DNA from 4 places in the Mesorhizobium sp. RCC_202 genome. Region 3 is predicted to be linked to each of the others. Evidence: riboswitches for the same ligand, from Rfam matches in the RefSeq annotation. Region 3 holds a riboswitch; each other region holds the start of a gene.
What was found. A riboswitch is a leader RNA that binds a small molecule or an ion and turns the genes downstream of it on or off. The one in region 3 is predicted to bind cobalamin.
Positions count from the first base shown of each region.

Region 1: another riboswitch for cobalamin. It lies ahead of AB6802_RS12585 (DUF1636 family protein); the one in region 3 lies ahead of bluB (5,6-dimethylbenzimidazole synthase).
Region 2: another riboswitch for cobalamin. It lies ahead of AB6802_RS02485 (aromatic ring-hydroxylating dioxygenase subunit alpha); the one in region 3 lies ahead of bluB (5,6-dimethylbenzimidazole synthase).
Region 4: another riboswitch for cobalamin. It lies ahead of AB6802_RS07930 (CbtB domain-containing protein); the one in region 3 lies ahead of bluB (5,6-dimethylbenzimidazole synthase).

Region 1 covers NZ_JBFUPO010000004.1:506,067-511,164, reverse strand. The annotation lists gene AB6802_RS12595 (NADH-quinone oxidoreductase subunit A) at 1-88, opposite strand, end outside; gene AB6802_RS12590 (winged helix-turn-helix domain-containing protein) at 422-1,621, shown strand; cobalamin riboswitch at 1,650-1,854, shown strand; gene AB6802_RS12585 (DUF1636 family protein) at 1,894-2,319, shown strand; gene cobW (cobalamin biosynthesis protein CobW) at 2,322-3,359, shown strand; gene AB6802_RS12575 (cobaltochelatase subunit CobN) at 3,382-5,098, shown strand, end outside.
Region 2 covers NZ_JBFUPO010000001.1:545,682-550,779, reverse strand. The annotation lists gene AB6802_RS02500 (serine kinase) at 1-521, opposite strand, end outside; gene AB6802_RS02495 (PqqD family protein) at 574-999, opposite strand; gene AB6802_RS02490 (2Fe-2S iron-sulfur cluster-binding protein) at 1,153-2,247, opposite strand; gene AB6802_RS02485 (aromatic ring-hydroxylating dioxygenase subunit alpha) at 2,268-3,515, opposite strand; cobalamin riboswitch at 3,626-3,827, opposite strand; gene AB6802_RS02480 (DUF680 domain-containing protein) at 4,326-4,532, shown strand; gene AB6802_RS02475 (DUF680 domain-containing protein) at 4,602-4,805, shown strand; gene AB6802_RS02470 (DUF680 domain-containing protein) at 4,877-5,098, shown strand, end outside.
Region 3 covers NZ_JBFUPO010000008.1:103,195-108,292, forward strand. The annotation lists gene dxs (1-deoxy-D-xylulose-5-phosphate synthase) at 1-91, opposite strand, end outside; gene AB6802_RS19280 (pirin family protein) at 323-1,243, opposite strand; gene AB6802_RS19285 (DUF2277 domain-containing protein) at 1,253-1,519, opposite strand; gene AB6802_RS19290 (exodeoxyribonuclease VII small subunit) at 1,563-1,814, opposite strand; gene AB6802_RS19295 (histone deacetylase family protein) at 1,818-2,744, opposite strand; cobalamin riboswitch at 2,860-3,038, shown strand; gene bluB (5,6-dimethylbenzimidazole synthase) at 3,079-3,810, shown strand; gene AB6802_RS19305 (hypothetical protein) at 3,811-4,794, opposite strand; gene AB6802_RS19310 (TetR/AcrR family transcriptional regulator) at 4,909-5,098, opposite strand, start outside.
Region 4 covers NZ_JBFUPO010000003.1:136,861-141,958, reverse strand. The annotation lists gene AB6802_RS07945 (DUF2272 domain-containing protein) at 1-712, opposite strand, end outside; gene AB6802_RS07940 (hypothetical protein) at 775-1,767, opposite strand; gene AB6802_RS07935 (histidine phosphatase family protein) at 1,961-2,530, opposite strand; adenosylcobalamin (AdoCbl) riboswitch at 2,627-2,771, shown strand; gene AB6802_RS07930 (CbtB domain-containing protein) at 2,772-2,981, shown strand; gene AB6802_RS07925 (CbtA family protein) at 3,013-3,753, shown strand; gene AB6802_RS07920 (hypothetical protein) at 3,761-4,393, shown strand; gene AB6802_RS07915 (hypothetical protein) at 4,446-4,745, opposite strand; cobalamin riboswitch at 4,853-5,063, opposite strand.

The sequences.
Region 1 (5,098 bases), on a different contig from region 3:
ACGGCGCCACCAGCAGCGCCAGGCCGACGACCAGCGCCACGGCGATGAACAGGACGATCGGCAGGTACGAACTCAGGAGTGCGCTCATGCGGCGGCTTTCCTCGGCGGGCCAGTTCACTTTGATTACAGCAACGAACTCTAATGCGGAAGCGTGACAGTTTAACCGCTGAACCGTTTTAGGAGGCCCATGCTGCAACGCGGCGAGGGTTAGCGCAGCGGTTTCAGCGAAGCAAGTCAAACCTTGTTCAAATTACCGCCCTGGACGCCATATCGGAGGAAACTGGTCCGATCCGCTCCTGTTTGATTTCCTTCTCTTTTTACTCCACTTCTGTCTCCTGACACATCTCCCGCCATTTGCCTGCTAGCATCACCGGAATCACCGGCTAAAAATCCGGCAAACGATCAGGGCAAGGTCGCCTCGATGAAGGACAAGATTTCGCTTCCTATGGCCCGGCGCATCGCGCTCGGCGCGCAGGGTTTCACCGACCCGCGGCCCGGCGGCACACCCGATCGGCGACACCTTGCCCGCGTGCTTTCCCGCACCGGCTTGCTGCAGATCGATTCCGTCAGCGCCGTGGTGCGCGCGCACTATATGCCGCTCTATTCGCGCCTTGGCCCCTATCCGCTCGCGCTGCTCGACAACGCCGCCGTCACCCGCAAGCGCACCGTGTTCGAATACTGGGCGCATGAAGCGTCCTTCCTGCCGGTCGAGACCTGGCCGCTGATGCGCTGGCGCATGCAGCGCGCCGAACAGGGCGGCGAAATGTATCTCGGCCTCGCCAAATGGGGACGCGAGCGGACCGGGATGATCGATGAAATCTATAAGCAAGTCGCCGAACGCGGGCCGACCGCTGCTTCCGACATAGAAGGCCACAAGGGCAACGGCGGCTGGTGGGGCTGGAGCGAGGCCAAGCACGCTTTCGAATGGCTGTTCTGGGCTGGCCGCATCACCACCGCCTACCGGCGCGGCTTCGAGCGCTATTACGACTTGCCGGCGCGCGTTTTGCCGCAGGCCGTGCTCGACCTGCCTGTCCCCTCCGTCGAGGACGCGCACCGCGAATTGCTGCGCATTTCCGCCCGCGCCCACGGCATCGCCACCTATGGCGACCTGCGCGACTATTTTCGCCTGGCGCCCGGCGACACCAAGGACCGCATCGAGGAACTGGTCGAAATGGGCGAGTTGCTGCCCGTAAGCGTCGAAGGCTGGGACAGGACCGCTTATCTGCACAAGGACGCCCGTTTTCCCCGCCGCATCGAGGCGCGCGCCTTGCTTGCGCCGTTCGATCCCGTCGTTTTCGAACGGTCGCGCTCGGAGCGGCTTTTCAATTTCCGCTATCGCATCGAAATCTACACGCCTGCCGACAAGCGCCAATACGGCTATTACGTGCTGCCTTTCCTGCTCGGCGACACGATCGTCGCCCGCGTCGACCTCAAAGCCGACCGTCCAGCGGGTGTGCTGCGCGTCCATGCCGCCTATGCCGAGCCTGAAGCGCCGCCGGAGACAGCCGCCCAGCTTTTCGAGGAATTGAAGCAGATGCAGGCCTGGCTCGGCTTGGAGCACATCGAAGTGACGCCAGCGGGCGACCTCGGGCAGCCACTGGCCGACCTTTCAGCGTCGTAACCGCGCGTTGACACCGCTGCCTGCAAAAGCCTAAATCCCTCCAGACGGTCCCTTGCCCGCAACGGCAAGGGCCAAGAGGGAATGCGGTGCGGGACAAAAACCCAAATCCGCGGCTGTCCCCGCAACTGTAAGCGATGAGCCAAGGCCGAAAGCCACTGGGAATTCCCGGGAAGGCGGCCAACCAAGGCGATGATCCGCGAGCCAGGAGACCTGCCGTCTGCGACAGAACAATCCGATCGCCCGGCGGGTTTCCGGGCAAGGAGCCCGGCTTTTTGGACCACAACGGCAGTTTTTCGGCTGGCCCAGCGGATAATTCGTCCGAGGGCGACGCTTTGGCCGGCGTGACGGTCATCGTCTGCGCTTCCTGCCGCAATGAGGCCGGCTCCGATGCCCACCCCCGCGCCGGCGAATTGCTGGCCGATGACACCCGCCGCGCCGCAGCCGATGACAACATCCGCATCCGCACGGTCGAATGCCTCGGCAATTGCAAGCGGCGGCTGAGCGCGGCGATCCTGCGCGACGGCTGCTGGAGCTATGTCTTCGGCGACCTGAGCGCGACCAGCGGCGCCGACCTCGTTGCCGGCGCAAAGCTCTTCGCCACGTCGACGGATGGCCTGATCCCCTGGCGCGGCCGCCCCGATTCCCTCAAGCGCGGCCTTGTTGCCCGCATCCCTCCCCTCGACATGCTGAAGGACTGACCATGAGCGCTTCCGTTTCCCGTATTCCCTGCACCGTCGTCACCGGCTTCCTCGGCGCCGGCAAGACGACCCTGGTCCGTCATCTGCTGGAGAATGCCGGCGGCAAGCGCATCGCCATCATCGTCAACGAGTTCGGTGACATCGGCATCGACGGCGAAATCCTCAAAGGCTGCGGCATCGACACCTGCCCGGAGGAAAACATCGTCGAACTGGCCAATGGCTGCATCTGCTGCACCGTGGCCGACGATTTCGTGCCGGCGCTCGACCAGATCCTGGCGCTCACCCCCAAGGTCGACCACATCCTGATCGAGACCTCCGGCCTCGCTTTGCCGAAGCCGCTGGTCCAGGCATTCCAGTGGCCGACGGTGAAGAGCCGGGTGACCGTCGACGGCGTCATTGCCGTGGTCGATGGCCCGGCGCTCGCCGAAGGCCGCGTCGCCAGCGACATGGATGCTTTACAGGCGCAGCGCGCCCAGGACGATAGCCTCGACCACGACGACCCGGTCGAGGAAGTCTTCGAGGACCAGATCGCTTGCGCCGACCTCATCATTCTCTCGAAAAACGACCTGATGGACGCCGCCGGCTCGGCCCGCGCCAACGCCATCATTGGCGAACACTCCGCCCGCGCCGTGAAGATCGTGCCGACATCGCATGGCAAGGTCGATCCCTCGGTGCTGCTCGGTCTCGGCCTCGCCGTCGAGGACGACATCGAGAACCGCAAATCGCATCATGACGGCGCGTTCGACCACGAGCATGACGATTTCGACACCTTCATCGTCGACATCCCGTCGATCGCCAATCCGGACGAGCTGGCAAAGCGTGTCGCCACCGCCGCCGAACAGGAAAACGTGTTGCGCGTCAAAGGTTTCGTCGAAGTCGGCGGCAAGCCGATGCGGCTTTTGCTGCAGGCCGTCGGCCAGCGCGTCAACCATTACTATGACCGCGCCTGGACCGCCGAGGACGACCGCCGCTCGCGTCTCGTCGTCATCGGCCTCAAGGGGCTGAACCGCCCGGCGATCGAGGCTATACTCGCCGGCTGACGCCAACCGACCTAGGGGCGAAATGCACATACTGACCACCAGCTCCGCCTCGCTCGACGATCTCGCCGAGCCGGTCGATCTGCGGCAGACGCCGGCGGATATCTTGGCCCTGTCCTTCACCGACAGCGACCTCGCCGGCCTGGCGGTGGCATGGAAAGCCGACGCCGCCCGCTTGCCCTCGATGCGGCTCGCGGCGCTGCGCGACCTGCGCCATCCGATGTCCGTCGATCTATGGATCGACAGCGTCGCCCGCCACGCCAAGGTCATCCTTATCCGCATCCTGGGCGGCTACGACTGGTGGCGCTACGGCTGCGACCAGCTCGCGGCGGTGGCGCGCGAACGCGGCATCAAGCTCGTGCTGCTGCCCGGTGAAAGCCATGACGAGGATCAAAGGCTGATCGAGGCCTCGACGCTGCCCCGCGCCGAGCTGGACGCCTTGCTCGGCTATTTCCGCGAGGGCGGCCCGGCAAATATGAGCGCACTGATGCAGCGGCTGGCGCGCTTGGCTGGATCGGCTGCGTCGGTGGCGGGACCGGTGGCGGTGCCGAAGTCGGGATATTATGAGCCGGGGCTGGGAGTTGTCGGAAAGCCATCGGGCGTTGGCGAACTCGACGCCGACAATGTCAGCGTCTCCATTGTACCCATCCTCTTCTATCGCTCGATGCTCCTCGCCGCGGACGTCGCGCCCATCGACGCACTCGTCGAAGCGCTCCGTCAGTGCGGCCTGGCCCCAGTCCCGATCTTCGTCTCCAGCCTGAAAGACCCGACGTCGCTGGTCTTCGTCGAGGACGCCATCGCATCGCTGAAACCGGCCGTCATCATCACCGCGACCGCCTTCGCCTCAGGCGCCGAACCCGGCGTCGAAACCCTGTTCGACCGCGCCGGCGTGCCCGTCTTCCAGGTCATCGTCGCCACCACCCGCCGCGACGTCTGGGAAAACAACCAGCGCGGCCTGGCGCCGGCCGATCTCGCCATGCATGTTGTGCTGCCGGAGCTCGACGGCCGTATCCTCGCCGGTGCAATCTCCTTCAAGGGCGAGATCGAGACCGATCCGGCGCTGGCCTTCCGCGCCTTCGCCAATCGTCCGGAAGCTGATCGCGTGGCGCAGGTCGCCAGGCGGGTCGCGGCGTTCATTCGCCTGCAAAAGACGGAACGGTCCAAGCGCAAGCTGGCGATCCTGATTCCCGACTATCCGAGCGCGCCCGGACGGACCGGCTACGCGGTTGGCCTCGATGTGCCATCCAGCGTGCTGGCGATGCTGCATGACCTGAAGGAACAGGGCTATGCGGTTGATGGGATTCCGCAAACGCCGCGGAAGTTGCTGGATGCTCTGGAGAAGGCAGGGCATGGCCTTGGCTTACAGGACTACTTGGATCTTTCGACCGAACTCCCAGGGGCAGCACGTGGCGCAGTAGAGGCAGCGTGGGGGCAGCCGGAAGGGATAGGTTCGCGCGAGACCCCCCTCTCTGTCCTGCCGGACATCTCCCCCTCGGGGGGGGAGATCAGGCCCTCATCTCTGCCTTCACCAATCTCCAACGCTGTAAGTGGAGCGCCGTCGGCGAAACTGCTAATCTCCCCCCTTGAGGGGGAGATGCCCGGCAGGGCAGAGAGGGGGGCTCAAGCGCCGACCTCACCGCACTTCCCCTTCCGCGCCGCCACCTTCGGCAACGTCACCGTCGCGCTCGCCCCCGATCGCGGCCGCTCGGCCGACCGCCGCGCCGACTACCACGACCCGGCCC
Region 2 (5,098 bases), on a different contig from region 3:
CCTTTGCCGCCAAGGCCGAGTGTCCCGGCATGGGCAAGCCGCATGCCGCGGGCGGCATACTCCCAGTGCAGGAAGGCGCGCAGGGGCGAACCCGGCTCCCAGGGCGGAAATGCCTCGGCCGACCGCATCAGCTGGACGCCGACAAGCCGCTCGGGATCGTAGAACTGCCAGAAATCCAGATCGTGGAAGTGATGACCGCGCAGCCCGGCCTCGGCGAGCGTTCGGGCGAAACCGTGTTCGGTGAAATGCGCGTCGCCCCAATGCGCCGGCTCCGGCAGGTCGCCGATGCCGGGATGACCGATGAAAATGCGGAGCTGCCGCGCGCCCGACCGATCGCCCCTGGTTTCGAGGAAAGCCTGACCGAGCGCGTCCGCAAGCATGCCCCGACCAAGATGTACGTTGATTTCCATCCCGGGCAGGTGGACGGTTCGCGTGACCGGGAAATGCGCGGAGGCGCCTTGCGCGGCCGCAGCGAGATAGCGGGCGTATTCCGATACGGTCGCCATGGTCACGCGTGGCATGGTCTGTCCCGGCCTGGCCTCGTCTGCATGCGGTCCGTGCGCGGCCGCCGTCTCAGGCCTGCTTAACCGCCGGCCAGCCAAGCGGCTCCTCGACCTCGTGGATCGGGTCGACGATGATCAGGTCGGCAAGGTCGTCATGGACGCTGACATTGAGCGGCTCCTTGGCCGCCGCGAGCGTCGCCGGGAAACCGTCGGGCAATGGCTGCGGTGTTGCATCGGAAGGCGCCAGCAGTCCGAATTCGACCAGCTGCGCTACGAAGTCTTCGAGCGCCGCCGGGTCGATCGTCGCCGAGCCGGCGACCGATCCGACCAGGGCCTGTGTGCCGACCCCCGAGGACAATGCCTGCCAGACCGCGCTGCCGGAGTCGGAAAAGCCGAAATATTTTCCGTTGGAAAGATCGAGCACGACAGCTTCGCCATCGAAGGATTCGAAGACGATATCCTTGCTCGCAACCGCATAGACATCAAAACGATGCATGTCCTGACCCCGCTCCGCAAACCCAGCCCGGACGCGCTGGTTGCCGCCTATCCCTCGATAACGCCTGTAAACTTTCGGGCGTCCACTGGCAAGGTGATAGCCATTCACGTGTTGCTGACGATCTGCGGGATCAAGTTCCTGGTTTGGTACGCGTCAGGCCTCGATCTCCAGCGCCGACAATGGCTTCGAGCAGCAGGCGAGGATGAAGCCGTCATCGATCTCGTGGTCGAGGATGCCGCCATTGTGGCTCATCTCGACATCGCCCGACACCTTCTTCACCTTGCAGGTGCCGCAAAGGCCGAACTCGCAAGCCGCCGGTATGCGCACACCCGAGGCGCGCGCCGTCTGCAGTACGGTCTGGCCGGCAACGCATTCGGCATCGACGCCCGACAGCGCGAAGCGGACGGGCGTCACCGCCTCGACCGGCGCGCTTTCGCCATCCGGTGACGCGAATGGCGGCGGGATTTCCTCGACGACCGGCGCCGCGAAACTCTCCTGGTGGAAGCGGCTCATATCGAAACCCGAGGCTTCCAGCATCTGGCGCACCGCACGCATGAACGGATCGGGGCCACAGCAGAAGACTTCCCGCTCGCGGAAATCGGGGGCAAGCAGCGGCAGCCTGATAGCGTCGATGCGTCCCATATGGCCGAACCAGCCCTCGCGGCTCGACCGTTCCTCGATCATGAACCCGAGCGACAGGCCGGGCATGCGGGTGCCGAGTAGCTCGAGCTCCTTGCGGAAGATGATCTCTTCTGGCCGCCGCGCGCAATTGACGAAGCCGACATCGGTCCATGGCGCACAGTCATTCAGCCAGCGCAGCATCGACATCATCGGCGTGATGCCGGATCCGGCCGAAATGAGCAGATATTTCGCGGCCGGATGACTGTGCAGGGAGAAATCGCCCGCCGGTCCGTAGGCCTTTACCCGCGCGCCGGGTTTCAGATTGTCGAACATCCAGCGCGTGCCGATGCTCCCCGTTTGCGCCTTCACTGTCACCGCGATCGAGAACGGCCGCGACGGTGACGACGACAGCGTGTAGGTGCGCATCAGCGGCCCGTCGGCCACTGGCAATTCCAGCGTGATGAACTGGCCGGGCTTGTAGCGGAACCATGTCTGGTTGTCGGAACGGAAAGTGAAGGTTTTTACGTCGGACGCCTCGTCGCTGACGCCGATCACCTCCAGCATCTGCAGCCGGTCGTTCCAGGGCGTCATCTCGTCGAGATGGCGGTAGAGGCCAAGTTCGGTCATGGCGTTCATCCTCTCGGCCCTCAGGCGACGCTGCGCAGCGCCGGCCGGCCGTCTTCAGCAAGCCGCGGCCCGATGAAACGCGCATACCAGTCGACAAACTGGATCACGCCGCCCTCATGCAGCTCCGAATACGGACCCGGCTCATAGGCCGGCGACAGGATGCCGAAAGCATTCTCCTCGACGATGCGGCGGTCCTGATCGTTGGTTTCGGTCCATACATGGGTGAGTTCGGCAAGGTCGTAGTCGACGCCTTCGACCGCGTCCTTGTGCACCAGCCATTTCGTTGTCACCGCCGTTTCGGTGGCGCTGATCGGCAGCACGCGGAAGGTCACCGCATGATCGATGAGGATGTGGTTCCAGGTCGTCGGGTAGTGGTAGTGCATCAGCGTGCCGATGCGGTCTGCATTGACATCGAGCGATAGGTTCTTCCGGACGGCGCGTTTTCCCGTCATGGTGTAGCTCACGGCGTCGCGCAGCAGCGGCGCGCGGGTGGCGCGATACTGGCCGGCCGGGTCGATGCGGAATTTGCTCGGCAGTCCTGCCGCCTCGCATTTCGCCCAGTGGGCGACCATTTCCGGATCGCTCTCGGCGCCGTTGACGCCGGTCACCGTCGGGGCTTCCGGGAAAGTCTTGCACAGTTCGGGATGGTTGCCGGCGCAGTGATAGCACTCGCGGTTGTTTTCCCAGACCAGCTTCCAGTTGCCTTTCTCGATGATCGTGCTCTCGAAGGCGATCTTGGTCTCGGCAAGGCGATGCGGCGCAAGGTATGGCTCGATCATGGCGCGCGTCGGGACGAAGTCGGCCGGTTCCTTTGCCAGGCAGATAAAAATGTAGCCGGCCACACTTTCGCAGGCGATCGGCTTCAATGCGAACTGGCTCTTGTCGAAGCCGTCCGCCATCTGGCGGGCGAACAGCAAACGCCCGTCGAGTTCATAGGTCCACTGATGATAGGGGCATACCAGCTTCGCCGCCGTGCCTTTGTCGGTGTTGCAGACGCGGCTGCCGCGATGGCGGCAGGAATTGTGGAAGGCGTTGATGTTGCCCTTCTGGTCGCGCACCAGCACGATCGGATAATCGCCGATCTGCGCGGTGATGAAGCTGCCCGGCTTCGGCAGCTCGCAATCATGGCCGATGAACAGCCAGTCGCGGTACCAGATCAGCTCCATGTCGAGCTTGAAGAAGTCGGTGTCGGTGTAGAAAGGCTGTTCCAGCGAATAGCCGGGCTTGCGGCCCTGCAGGAGCCTCAGCATGTCATTGCGCGCATCCATGTCCTGTCCTCATCATCAAGGACTGAACTGGTGGAGATGGAGAAGAAGGGCGACCGCCGGCAAAAAAACCGGCACGCGCCATCCGCCTCTTGATCGCCCACCGCGATCAGTCGAGTTCAAATGTCTCGGGCTGGTTTCCGGGCTCTGGAGTTGCCCTTGCGGGCGATCGCGACACCTTCCCAGGCCAATGGCCCAGTGGTCTCCCGTTGCGATTTCACTCCACCACCGTTGCGGGGGCAGCGCCGGAATTCGACCGGCTTCCCAATTCTCCGCTCCGTCACGACGAAGGGCACCTGAGATGAGATCATCTAACCACGACACGCCATGGTCCCGCCGGTATGAAAACGACATCGCATCCATGCGGCGCGACACGGCTACCGGCTTGTCGTGCCGATATTCGGTTCAGCGATCAGGCAAGCGAATCGCCGCTCTGAAATGACGTCGCGCCGATCGGTAACCGGCTTCAAAGTGGTTAATAGTATCGAAAAGTGACTATTAGGAGGTTCTAAAATCGAACCGAACGGTTCGTTTCTGTTGACGGTGCGTGCAGGACGGGGTGAACGTTGGCACCCTGACACACTTGGTGAGCTAAATGAGTGATCCGTGTAACCTATTGGATTAATTACATAAAGATGTGATGTTGGGCATGCTTAGGAAAATTACAAGACGTAGATTCTTGGTCCAGATGGAAAAACTTCGTGATTGGAATCCGGCAATCGGGTCACCCACATCGGGGCTGTCCGAACGACGCGATTTCATTCCCAAGACACGCCGCTAGACGGACTGAATAAAGATACTGGAGTAGCAAAAATGAAAAAGATTGTTCTCACTGCCGCCGCCCTTCTGGCAATTTCCGGCAGCGCCTTCGCTGGTAGCGACAACTACGGTTCGCAGGCTGCCAATCCGCCGGCCGTTTCGGTTGACTCGTCCTACACCGCATCGGTTCGTAACGCCGTGCCGGCCACGCAGGTACCCGTCAAGACGGGCGCCGACCACAACCTTTTCGGCAACAACTAACAGCCGACTTTGAACCGGCGGCGGGTTGCCCGCCGCCTCGGTCGGATCAGAAAATTTAGGAGCACTAAAATGAACAAGATCATTCTCGCCGCCGCCGCCCTTTTGGCCGTTTCCGGCAGCGCTTTCGCCGGCAGCGATAACTACGGTTCCAACGGCGCCAACCAGCCGGCCGTCGCGGTCGACTCGTCTTACACGGCCTCGGTCAAGTCCGAGCCGGCTGCTCAGAAGCCCGTCATCACGGGCGCTGATCACAATCTCTTCGGCAACAACTAACAGCCGAATCTGGGCTGGCGGCGGGTCTGCCCGCCGTCTCGGTCCAATCAAGGAATTCAGGAGTTACTAAAATGAAGAAGATCATTCTCGCCACGGTGGCCGTTCTGGCCGTTTCGGGTTCGGCTTTTGCTGGCAGCGACAACTACGGCAACAGCGGCGCCAACCAGCCGGCTCCCGCCGTCGACACCACGCGTACATCGTCGATCGACACGGACTCGACGGTCTACAAGTTGCTGAACTCGTCGGGCAACGTGCAGAAGTCGGTGCCGCAGGGTAGCGACCGCGACCACGCC
Region 3 (5,098 bases):
CCGAGGCGAGCTGCGGCAGCGCGCTTTCCTCAAGCGTTCGCAAGTCCGCTGGGATGCGGACCTTGTCGAGCAGCGGCGTGTCTGGCTTCACTCGGGCGCGTCCTGCTGAAACGATCGAACACGGCGCTACCAGTAAAATGCGCCATAATCATGCGCGGAAATAGGCCGGCTACAAGCGAATGTAAATGCGCGTCAGTGTCGCGTGTTATTGCCTGGCCTTAGCCTTCCGGCAGCGGAATGAACTCTTCCTCAAAGAACGTGAGCACCGGAAGCGCAGGGAGCCGGCATTTGCAGGCCGGCATCACCTGAATATCAACACACCTTAGCCTTCCGGCAGCGGGATAAACTCTTCCTCATCGCCGGGAACGATATCGAAGCGACCTATCTTCCACTCCTGCTTGGCCTGCTCGATGCGTTCCTTCGAGGAGGAAACGAAGTTCCACCAGATATAGCGATTGGAGCCCAGAGAAGCGCCGCCGAACAGCATGAAATGGGCGCCGCATTCGGACGAGACGACGATCTCCTCGCCCGGCTTGAACACCAGAAGCCGCTCGGCCGGGAAGCGGTCGCCGGCGATCGAGACCTCGCCTTCGAGCGTATAGATGGCGCGCTCCTCGGCATCCGCCGGGATTTTCACGCTGGCGCCGCCCGCCAGCATGAGATCGGCATAGAGCGTGTCCGATGCGGTCGCGACCGGTGAGCGCAGACCGGAGAATTCGCCGATCACCACGCGACCGCTGACGCCTTCGGCGTCGATTTCCGGCAAGCGGATCGCCGCGGTGTTCTCGAACAGCGGAGCAACCTCTTCCTTGCCGTCGGGCAGCGCCAGCCAGGTCTGCAGGCCGGAGATCGACATCGGCGCCCCGCGCAACTCGTCAGGCGTACGCTCGGAATGCACGATGCCACGCCCCGCGGTCATCAAATTCACGTCGCCCGGCGCGATCACCATTTCGGTGCCGAGCGAATCGCTATGCCTGATCTTGCCGTCGAACAGATAGGTGACGGTGGACAGCCCGATGTGCGGATGCGGGCGCACATCCAGCGCCTGGCCGGCGCGCAGGATGGCCGGACCCATGCGGTCGAAGAAGATGAACGGCCCGACCAGCCGGCGTCTTGCCGTCGGCAATGCGCGGCGCACCTCGAAGCCGCCAATGTCCTTGGCGTTGGGGATGACCATCAATTCGATCTGATCGCAGGCGAAGGCATCGCCGGGCTCGGGATCGTTTCCAGGAAAGAAGCTCATATCGACCTCTCAGGCGAAGCGCAGCGCCGACCTGGCTTTCGCCTTGGCCGCCTCTTCCTCGCGGTTGCGTGGTTCCTGGTTGGTCTCGAGCGAATCGAGCAATTCGCGAGCAACGGCCGCGATCGCCTCGACGGCATGATGGAAGGCGTGCTCGTTGCGTTTTGAGGGTTTGGTCGATCCGCTCAGCTTGCGCACGAACTGCAGTGCGGCGTCATGCACTTCGTCATTGGTCGCCGGCGGTTCGAAATTGGCCAGGGTCTTGATGTTGCGGCACATAGCTTGAACTCCTTACCTGCTTTCTCTGCCCGACCTGCTTCATTTACTCGGCGTCGAGCGGCTCCGTCCCCACCGGCTTGCCGTCGCGCGACAGCCTGATCTTCTCGACCTTGTCCTCGGCGGCCTTCAGCAACCGGTCGCAATGGGCCTTCAGCGCTTCACCGCGCTCATAGATCTTGATCGACTGGTCGAGCGGAACGTCGCCGCGCTCCAGATCATCGACGATCTTCTCCAGCGCGTCGAGCGCCTGTTCGAAGCTCATCGCCTTGACGTCCTCATTGCCTTCGACAGCCATACTTTATCCCTTCATCAGCCGCCCGACATGGGCAGCGACTGAAAATGCCAGTCCTTGCAGATCGTAGCCGCCTTCGAGCAGGCTGACGAGCCGGTTGCCGCTGTGGCGGCCGGCGCGTTCCATCAACTGGCCGGTCGCCCAGTCGAAATCGTCCTCTGTCAGGTTGATCTCGGCCAGCGGGTCACGATGGTGCGCATCGAAACCGGCGGAAATGATGATCAGATCCGGCGCAAAGGCGTCGATCGAGGGCAGCACGCGCGACAGGAAGGCGTCGCGGAACAAATCGCTGCCGGTGCGCGGCGCCAGCGGCGCGTTGACGATGTTGCCGGCGCCGGTCTCGCTCCTGGCGCCGGTGCCCGGATAAAGCGGCATCTGATGCGTCGAGCAATAGAGCACCGACGGATCGTCCCAGAAGATGTCCTGCGTGCCGTTGCCGTGGTGGACGTCCCAGTCGACGATGGCGACGCGCTCGGCCTGATGCTTCTTCTGCGCATAGCGCGCGGCGATGGCCGCCGTGTTGAACAGGCAAAAGCCCATCGCCGTGGCCTTTTCGGCATGGTGTCCAGGCGGGCGGGCGGCAACGAAGACGTTTGCCGCGCGGCCCTCGAAGACATCGTCGACAGCCGCGTTGGCGGCGCCGATCGCCGTCACCGCGGCCTGCCAGCTCTTCGGGCTGGCGCTGGTATCGGCGTCGATCGGGGCGATGCCGCTCTCGGGGATCGCGGCGCGGACACGCTCAACGTGATCCTCGGGATGCGCGTAAAGGATCGTCGCCTCGTCGCCTTCCGGCGCCTCGACGCGGTCGAGCGCCGAAAACGCCTCGTCGTCCAGCACGCGCTCGATGGCGCGCAGACGGTCGGGACGCTCGGGGTGGCCGGGCGGCGTGATGTGTTCGAGAAAGATCGGATGCGTGTAGAGACGTGTAGCCATGGCCTCTAATCTAGGGGCCCAAGGCCGCGATGGCCATGTTTGAATGCCGAATGGCTGGGGACAATCGCGCCTTGCCGTGTCGCTGACGGCATTGGCGCGGCGCTTGGTTCACGCTAAGGTCGCATCGCTGCCTGGTGCCCGCGACGCGGGAGAATCGGGAACACGGTTTCATTCCGTGGCGTGCCCAACGCTGTGAGGGGGACCGCGCCGGCAAACGCCACTGTCGTTGACGGGAAGGCGCCGGACGCGGGTCGATCCCGAGCCAGAAGACCGGCCTGGCAGACATGGTCACCCGCTTGGTCAGGCGGGGGCTGCTTATCGCAGGGGAAAAGCGATGCAAGCACTTGCGCCCGCCATCGGCGGCGATGACTTTGACCAATTGGCGCGCGACGCTGTCTACCGGGCGATGTTCACCAGGCGTGACGTGCGCAGCCATTTCGTTAGCGACGATCTCGACGATGGCGTGCTGGCGCGGCTGCTCACCGCCGCCCACCATGCGCCATCGGTAGGCTACATGCAGCCGTGGAATTTCATCGTCATCCGCGACGCGACCAGACGGCGACAGGTGTGCGATCTTTTCCTTGCCGCGCGCGAACAGGAACTGCCGGCGATCGAGGCGGAGCGGCAGGCGCTCTACCGCAAGCTGAAACTCGAAGGCATCTGCGAGAGCGCGCTCAATCTGTGCATCACCTGCGACCGGCAGCGTTCGAAGGACTCGCCGCTCGGGCGCTGGCACAATCCGGAGATGGACCTCTACAGTACCGTCTGCGCCGTGCAGAATTTCTGGCTGGCGGCGCGCGCGGAAGGTGTCGGCGTCGGCTGGGTCAGCATCATCGAGACGGAGGCGCTGAAGCAGCTTCTGTCGATCCCCGAACATGTCACGCCGATCGCTTATCTCTGCGTCGGCCGCGTCTCGGAATTCGCGCCGAAGCCGGATCTCGAAACGCATGGCTGGGGCAAGCGCCTGGCCTTGTCGGAACTGGTGATGAGCGAGACGTTTCGCGGCGCCGGCGAGGCGCCGCTCAAATCGGCGATTGCAAGACTTGGCGGCGCTCCAAAGAGCTGATCAAGCGGCCCGGGGCGTATCCCAGCGCGAGCCGCCGCCGAAAGAGCCGAGCGCCTTGTCGCGCAATTCCCGGAATTTCGACGATGCCTCTGCCAGGTGGCGGTCCCATTCCGGATTGGGGGTCTGGCCCTCGATGGCGTCGAAATAGACCTGCATCAGCGAGGCGATTGCGAACGGCTCGATGAAAGCCGCCTTGAAGGCCCAGGCAAAGACGATGGCCAGCACGAAGGCCCAGCCGGCGAGTTGTCCCGGCATCACCCAGAGGATCGCGGCGGCCGGCGCCAGCATCAACAGGAAGATAACGAAGGACAGGCCCCACATGATCACCGCCAGCCAGACTGCGTTCTTGACCATGTGCTTGCCGTTCTGCGCGTAAAGCACGACACCTTGCCGCGCCGTCTCGAAAGGCGAGTTCGAATTGATGCGAATGTTGTAGCCGAGGATGATCTCGTCGACATAGGTCAGCGACAGACGGATGACGGTGTTGATGAAGCTGACCAGGCCGCTCAAGCCCGGAATGGGCAGGAAGGCGGCGATGCCGCCGATCAGGCCGGTGATGGCGCGGATGGCGCCCTTGACCAGCTGGTCGACGACGAAAAGGATGTTGGCCTCGGCAAAACGCTGGGTCACCACTTCCTTGGCATAGGCGATCTGGCCCTGGCCGTCGGGCACATCGTGGCCGTCGATCAGGTGGACCATGACGGCGATGTGGCCGGCCTTGAGCACATAGAGGATGTATTCTCGGATCCAGTAGACGGCGATCGAGACGATGCCGAAGCCGACAACGCCGCCCCATAGCGCAAACGACGCCGGACCGTCAGGATCGGTGGAGATGTGGCCGACGCCATAGCCGACGCTGGCGCCCGTGCCGGTCGCCATGATGTAGGCAATCGTGATGCCGAAATAGACGATCATGCGGAAGACGATGAACGGCCATGTCCGCATCATGATGGACACCGACCGGCCGATGCTGAAATCCCACATGGCCCGACTCTCCACACCCTAAGAGATGGCGGGAGAACATGCGCCGGCGCCGGCGAAAGTCAATCGCCGGCAACCTTTATGCCAGTGAAACCGGTGCACAAGTCCACGGACCGCCTAAGATTTTTCGAGCAAGCCTTTAAGCAACTGCTGAAAAGCCGCAATTGCTTTCTTGGACGTCGCCTCCGGATCCTTCGAATTGGCGATGCGCTGCGCGGCCTGGCTGCTGGCGCCGTTGATCAGCCGCGCCGCCGTCTCCGGGTCGAGGTCGGCAACGACCACTCCCTCCGCCTGCAGCGCGGTCAGG
Region 4 (5,098 bases), on a different contig from region 3:
CGATCTTCTCGGTCGCGCTTGCGGCGGTCTGGCCATCGACGAATTCGGAAAACCGCGCCGCGATATTGGCGACGTCGACGCCGGCGGCATCAGCGGCAACGGCACCGGTGACCTTGCTTGCCGGCGCCTTGATGGCGGCGGCGACGGCGTCCGGTCCGCACATCAAAGCCAGCGCGACCTCGGCCCAGCTCGGCGCACGGCCGGCGGCGTCGGTCAACTGGTTCTGCACCAGCATCAGGCGCGCCGCGGACACCAGGCTCTGCGAGCGCCATTCGGTCAGCGCTTCGGCGGGAAGCTCAATGCCGAGATCGTCGCGGGCGCCATAATAGGCCCACTCCACGGCGCTGAGGCCGAAAGGCCCCTGCTCGCCGCCGGGAAAACTGCTTGGCTCGAAGCCGCTGCGCATATGCGCATAGGCGACAAGGAAGTGGGCGTTGACGCCAAAGGCGTCGGCATGGGTGATGACGACGCTTGCCAGTGTGGCGCCATCGACCGGCGGCAATTCGCCGGCATTCTTGTCGACGGCACTGTCAGTGACCCAGCCGGTCGGCTGGCCCGCCATGTCCAGCACCTTGATTTCAAGGAAGCGCGGCGGAAGTTCGCTCAGGACCTGCACCTTGGCGCCCGTTTTCACGAATATGCCCAGTGACGGGCCGGCCAAATTACCCACCGGCTTGCCGCCCAGCGTGCGCGAGTCGATCATGACAGCCATGCGTGTTCCCCCCGTGGGATGCGTGTCGTGTCTCAAATTTCAGGCGATCGGCACGAAGCCGGTCACATAAACTGTCTGCCGATTTCAAAGGCGCTGGTGTCACGTGACGGAACACAGGTTCCCACTGTCTTTTCCGCTTTCAGCAGCATCGCATCGTGCACACTGCGGATGCCATTCTGGCGTGCGCTGGGATAGGTAACGCCACTGGCGCCCTGCTGAACGCCGCGGAAGAATTCGTCGACCGCCGCCCGCGTGGCGTCATTGAGGATACCGTCGGCCGGCGAGACGCAGAGCGCGCGCTGGATGCTTGCCACGCGAACATGGCTTAGCTTCGGCTCAAAGGACCCGATCGTATTGGTCTGCTCCACTACACGCTTGATTACGGGCTTGGCGGGCTGGCGCACTTCCTGGATGATTTCCGGCTTGCGCGGCAACGGGGAGTTGGTCCTCACGTCGATCTCGATGTTCGAGATCGAGCCGCCCTTGACCGGGGTCGCCGCCGCGTCCGCCACATGCTCGACGAGCTTCGCCTCGATCACCGGCGGCAGGCACAAAGAGAGATAGTCCTGGATCAGATGGTACGAGGCGGTCGGTGTGTCGATCTGGCTGGCCTTGGCGGCAACCGCGTCGCGATAGGCGCCCTGCAGCTTGCGCACGAAGGTCAGCGTCGTGGCGGGCGGCAGCTGGTAGAGATAGGTGCCGGCGGCGATGTCGGTGAGGTTGGAAGCGAGCCCGAAGGCCTGCGTCACGGCGACCATCGAAAGGCTCGAGGCGCCTGTCGCCGCGAGAATGGCGTTGGTGGTCTGGCTGAAAGCGCCGAGGCCGGCCTTCGTCGCTTCGCGGCGGCGATCCAGGTAGTAGAGCTCGCTGAAATACTCCATGCAGCGATCGTCGACATAGTTGAACCCAGCTTCGGTCAGGTCATAATAGGTGCCGCCGCCAGTATCGCGCGCCAGGGCATTCATGATCCGGCTGATGCGATTGCTCGACTGCTCGACGCTTGCCGCATCGATGACCGGCGGAACGCCGACATAGTGCTTTGTCGGATCGGCCATGCAGCCTTGAAGCGCGGCCATGAAAACAATGAAAAGCGAACGAATCCAAAGGAATCGCTTCACAGGCCAGCCCCCCGGCAATTATTGTATTTTTACCCTCTCAATAAGGATAACCTAACCTTAGAGGAAAACCTATAGGCATCATTGAATTGTCAACTGAGAAGTATTTCACACTTCGCGGCAATTGTTTCGTTCAGCCGGCGACGATCCCGCTCGCGCGCAAGACCCAGCGGCGGCCGTCGCTGCGTAAATCGGTGAGCGACAGCGGCTCGATGTCGATCTTCCACACCGACGACGACGGCGCGCCCAGGACATGGACGATGGCCGCGCGGATCACCACCGCATGGGTCACCGCGATGGTGTGACCGCCCTCGCCGGCCAGACGCTCGACCAGCGCGGCGCCACGTTGCGCCACGGCACTGAGCGTTTCGCCGCCATGCGGTGCCGCGTCCGGGTCGGCAAACCACGCCGCCATGCCATCGGGGTTCTCGGCCTGGACTTCCTCGAAGCTCCGGCCTGCCCAGCGGGCAAAATCCTGTTCGGCAAGCAGGGGCTCGACGCCCGCCTGGAGGCCAAGCGCTTGCGCCGTCTGCCGGGCGGCAAGCGCGGGGCTCGTCCAGACGCGGTCGGCGCGGCGAAGCGAAGCGGCCATCGTCCGGGCGCGCTCCACGGCTTGTGGCTCCAGCGCCTCGTCGTTCGGGAAACGGCCCTTGCGCATGCCGGGCGTAGCGCCGCTTGCGATCATCGTCAGGCGTGCGACCATGCGAAAAAGCCTCTGTGGATAGGCGTGGACCAGTGAAATTCGGGCTCACGAAGCCGTGCCGACAGCACATGTCGTTGACAGGCGAACGAAGTGCTGACAAGTGTTTTAGTGTGATACGAGATTGGAAGCCGGTGCGAATCCGGCACGGTCGCGCCACTGTGATCGGCGAAAGCCGAAAGTCAGGCCTTGTCTCGTAGCCATTTGTCGATCAACGGGACGCAGGATCCCAGGGGAGGTCAATATGTCCAACACCACTTTCGCACCCGGTTACGGCGCAACGCCAATTCCGGTCCGCGAACTTCTGCCCTGGGCCATCTTCGGCGGGCTGCTCTTGATGCTGGCGATCTACTTCGTCGGCGCGGAAGAAGGCGCGACATCGCTGATCCGCGGCATGTATGTGCACGAATTCGTGCATGACGGCCGCCACCTGCTCGGCTTCCCCTGCCACTAAAGCGGTTCAGCATCGCTGAAGGGGATTTGACATGGTTGGAAAACTTTTGCTGCGCGGCATGCTCGTCGGGCTTGTCGCGGGGCTGATCGCGTTTGCCTTCGCGCGCGTCTATGGCGAGCCGCAAGTCGACAAAGCCATCGCCTTCGAAGAATCGCAGGCCAAGGCCGCCAACGAGGCGCCCGAAGAAGAACTGGTCAGCCGGCCGACGCAGGCGGGCATCGGCCTTGCCACCGGCGTGCTGATCTATGGCGCGGCGCTTGGCGGGTTGTTCTCGCTGGTCTTCGCCTACGCCAACGGACGGCTGGGCTCGCTCGGCCCGCGCGGCACCTCGGCATTGCTGGCCGTGCTCGGCTTCCTCGCCGTGATCGTGGTGCCTCAGCTCAAATACCCGGCCAACCCGCCGGCGGTCGGCAACCCCGAAACGATTGCCTACCGGACGGAATTGTTCTTCATCATGATCGCGATCTCGATCGCGGCCATGGTGGCCGCGGTCGGCCTGGCGCAGCGGCTGTGGAGCCGGCTCGGCGGTTGGAACGCTTCGATCGTCGCGGCGCTCGCCTTCCTCGTCGTCTTCATGCTGGTCAAGGCGGCCCTTCCCGACATCAACGAGGTGCCGGAGAACTTCTCGGCGATCGTGCTGTGGCAGTTCCGCATCGCGTCGCTCGGCATCCAGCTCATCCTGTGGGCCGTGGTCGGACTTGTCTTCGGGGCCGTCGCCGAGCGTCAGCTTTCGGCCGGCAAGCAAGGCGGCGCCGCGCGCCGCTACGCCTGATATCCCGATGTATCGGCCGCCATGGTTTCGCGCCCTGGCGGCCGTTTTGTTTTTAACGGTCTGGCCCTCGCTTGCGGCTGTTTCGCCGGCGCAAGCCCATAGCGGTTCCTCGGCGCCGCCTCCTCCCGGCATCCAGATCCCCAGCCTGACGCATGGCCAGATGGCGGTGATCGCGCGTTATCGCAGCGACATCCTCGCGCTGGCGCGAGCGCAGACCGTGACCGACCCGACCTTCCGGCGGCTCTACAATCACGGCAATCTGCAATTCACCTATTGCCTGTGGGGCCTGATGCCGGGCAGCCTCGGCGACGAGCAGAGCCCGTTCAACGAGTGCAGCCACGCTTATCTCGCCACCGCCAAGGCGCTGCTCGCCTATATGGCGACGATGCCCGCCGCCGAGCGCGACGCCAAGGCGCTGATCTCCGACATCGACGCCGACATGGTGCGCAGCGGCGCCTCCTGGATCCTGTGCCAGTTCAGCGGCGAGAGCTTCAGCACCGGCGGGATCATCGAGCCACGCTGGAGCGACATGGTCTTCCACCTGCCGAGCCTTGCCGTGCTGATCGCCATGGGCGCAGCGCTCATCGCCACCGGGTGGTCGATTTTCGGTTCGCCCTTATCGCGCACGCGCGCGGTCTGAGCGACGGCCGGCCAGCCCAGGGCCTACCAGCGGCGCCACCGCGTCGGGAATTTCAGAGATTGCGGACGCGCGTCGGCCCGGCGCTGGTGCCGGCGACGACGGCCAGTAAGGTGCGCAGCCGCTGCACGTCGGGATGCAGCGAGCCGCAGCGGTCGATCAGCGCGACCTTGCTCAGCGCCGCCGCTTCCAGATCGGCCTCATGCGGCACCGACAGCAGCCAGTCGGCGAACACTTCTTCCGGCGGCGGCAATGGCGAAACGGCGCGCATCGTCGCCGCGTTGGCCCGGCGCATCCTGCGCGGGCGTTCCGGCCTGCCGGGCGCGAGCCCGGGTATTTCATTGTGCGAATCCATGTTCGTCCTTCTTTCGCAAGGACTGAACCTGGTGGTGATGGAGGAAAGTCACGGGCGGCACTGAGGCCGATCCGTATCCGCCTCTTGACCGCCCACCGCGATCAGTCGAGTTCAACTCTGCTCGAGGCTGGTTTCCGGGCTCCGAAGCTGTCCGTTGCGGGACCTGTCCCGACACCTTCCCAGGCTTGTCACCCAGTGGCTTGTTGTCGGAACGCAAGCTTCGCTACCGTTGCGGGGGCAGCGCCGGAATCGCACCGGCTTCCCAATTATCCCCCAGGCCGACTCAGGCCAAAGGGCACCTTGAACGTGATGATCTAACCATCCGCCGATGACAGGCGTCCACATGAAAGCGA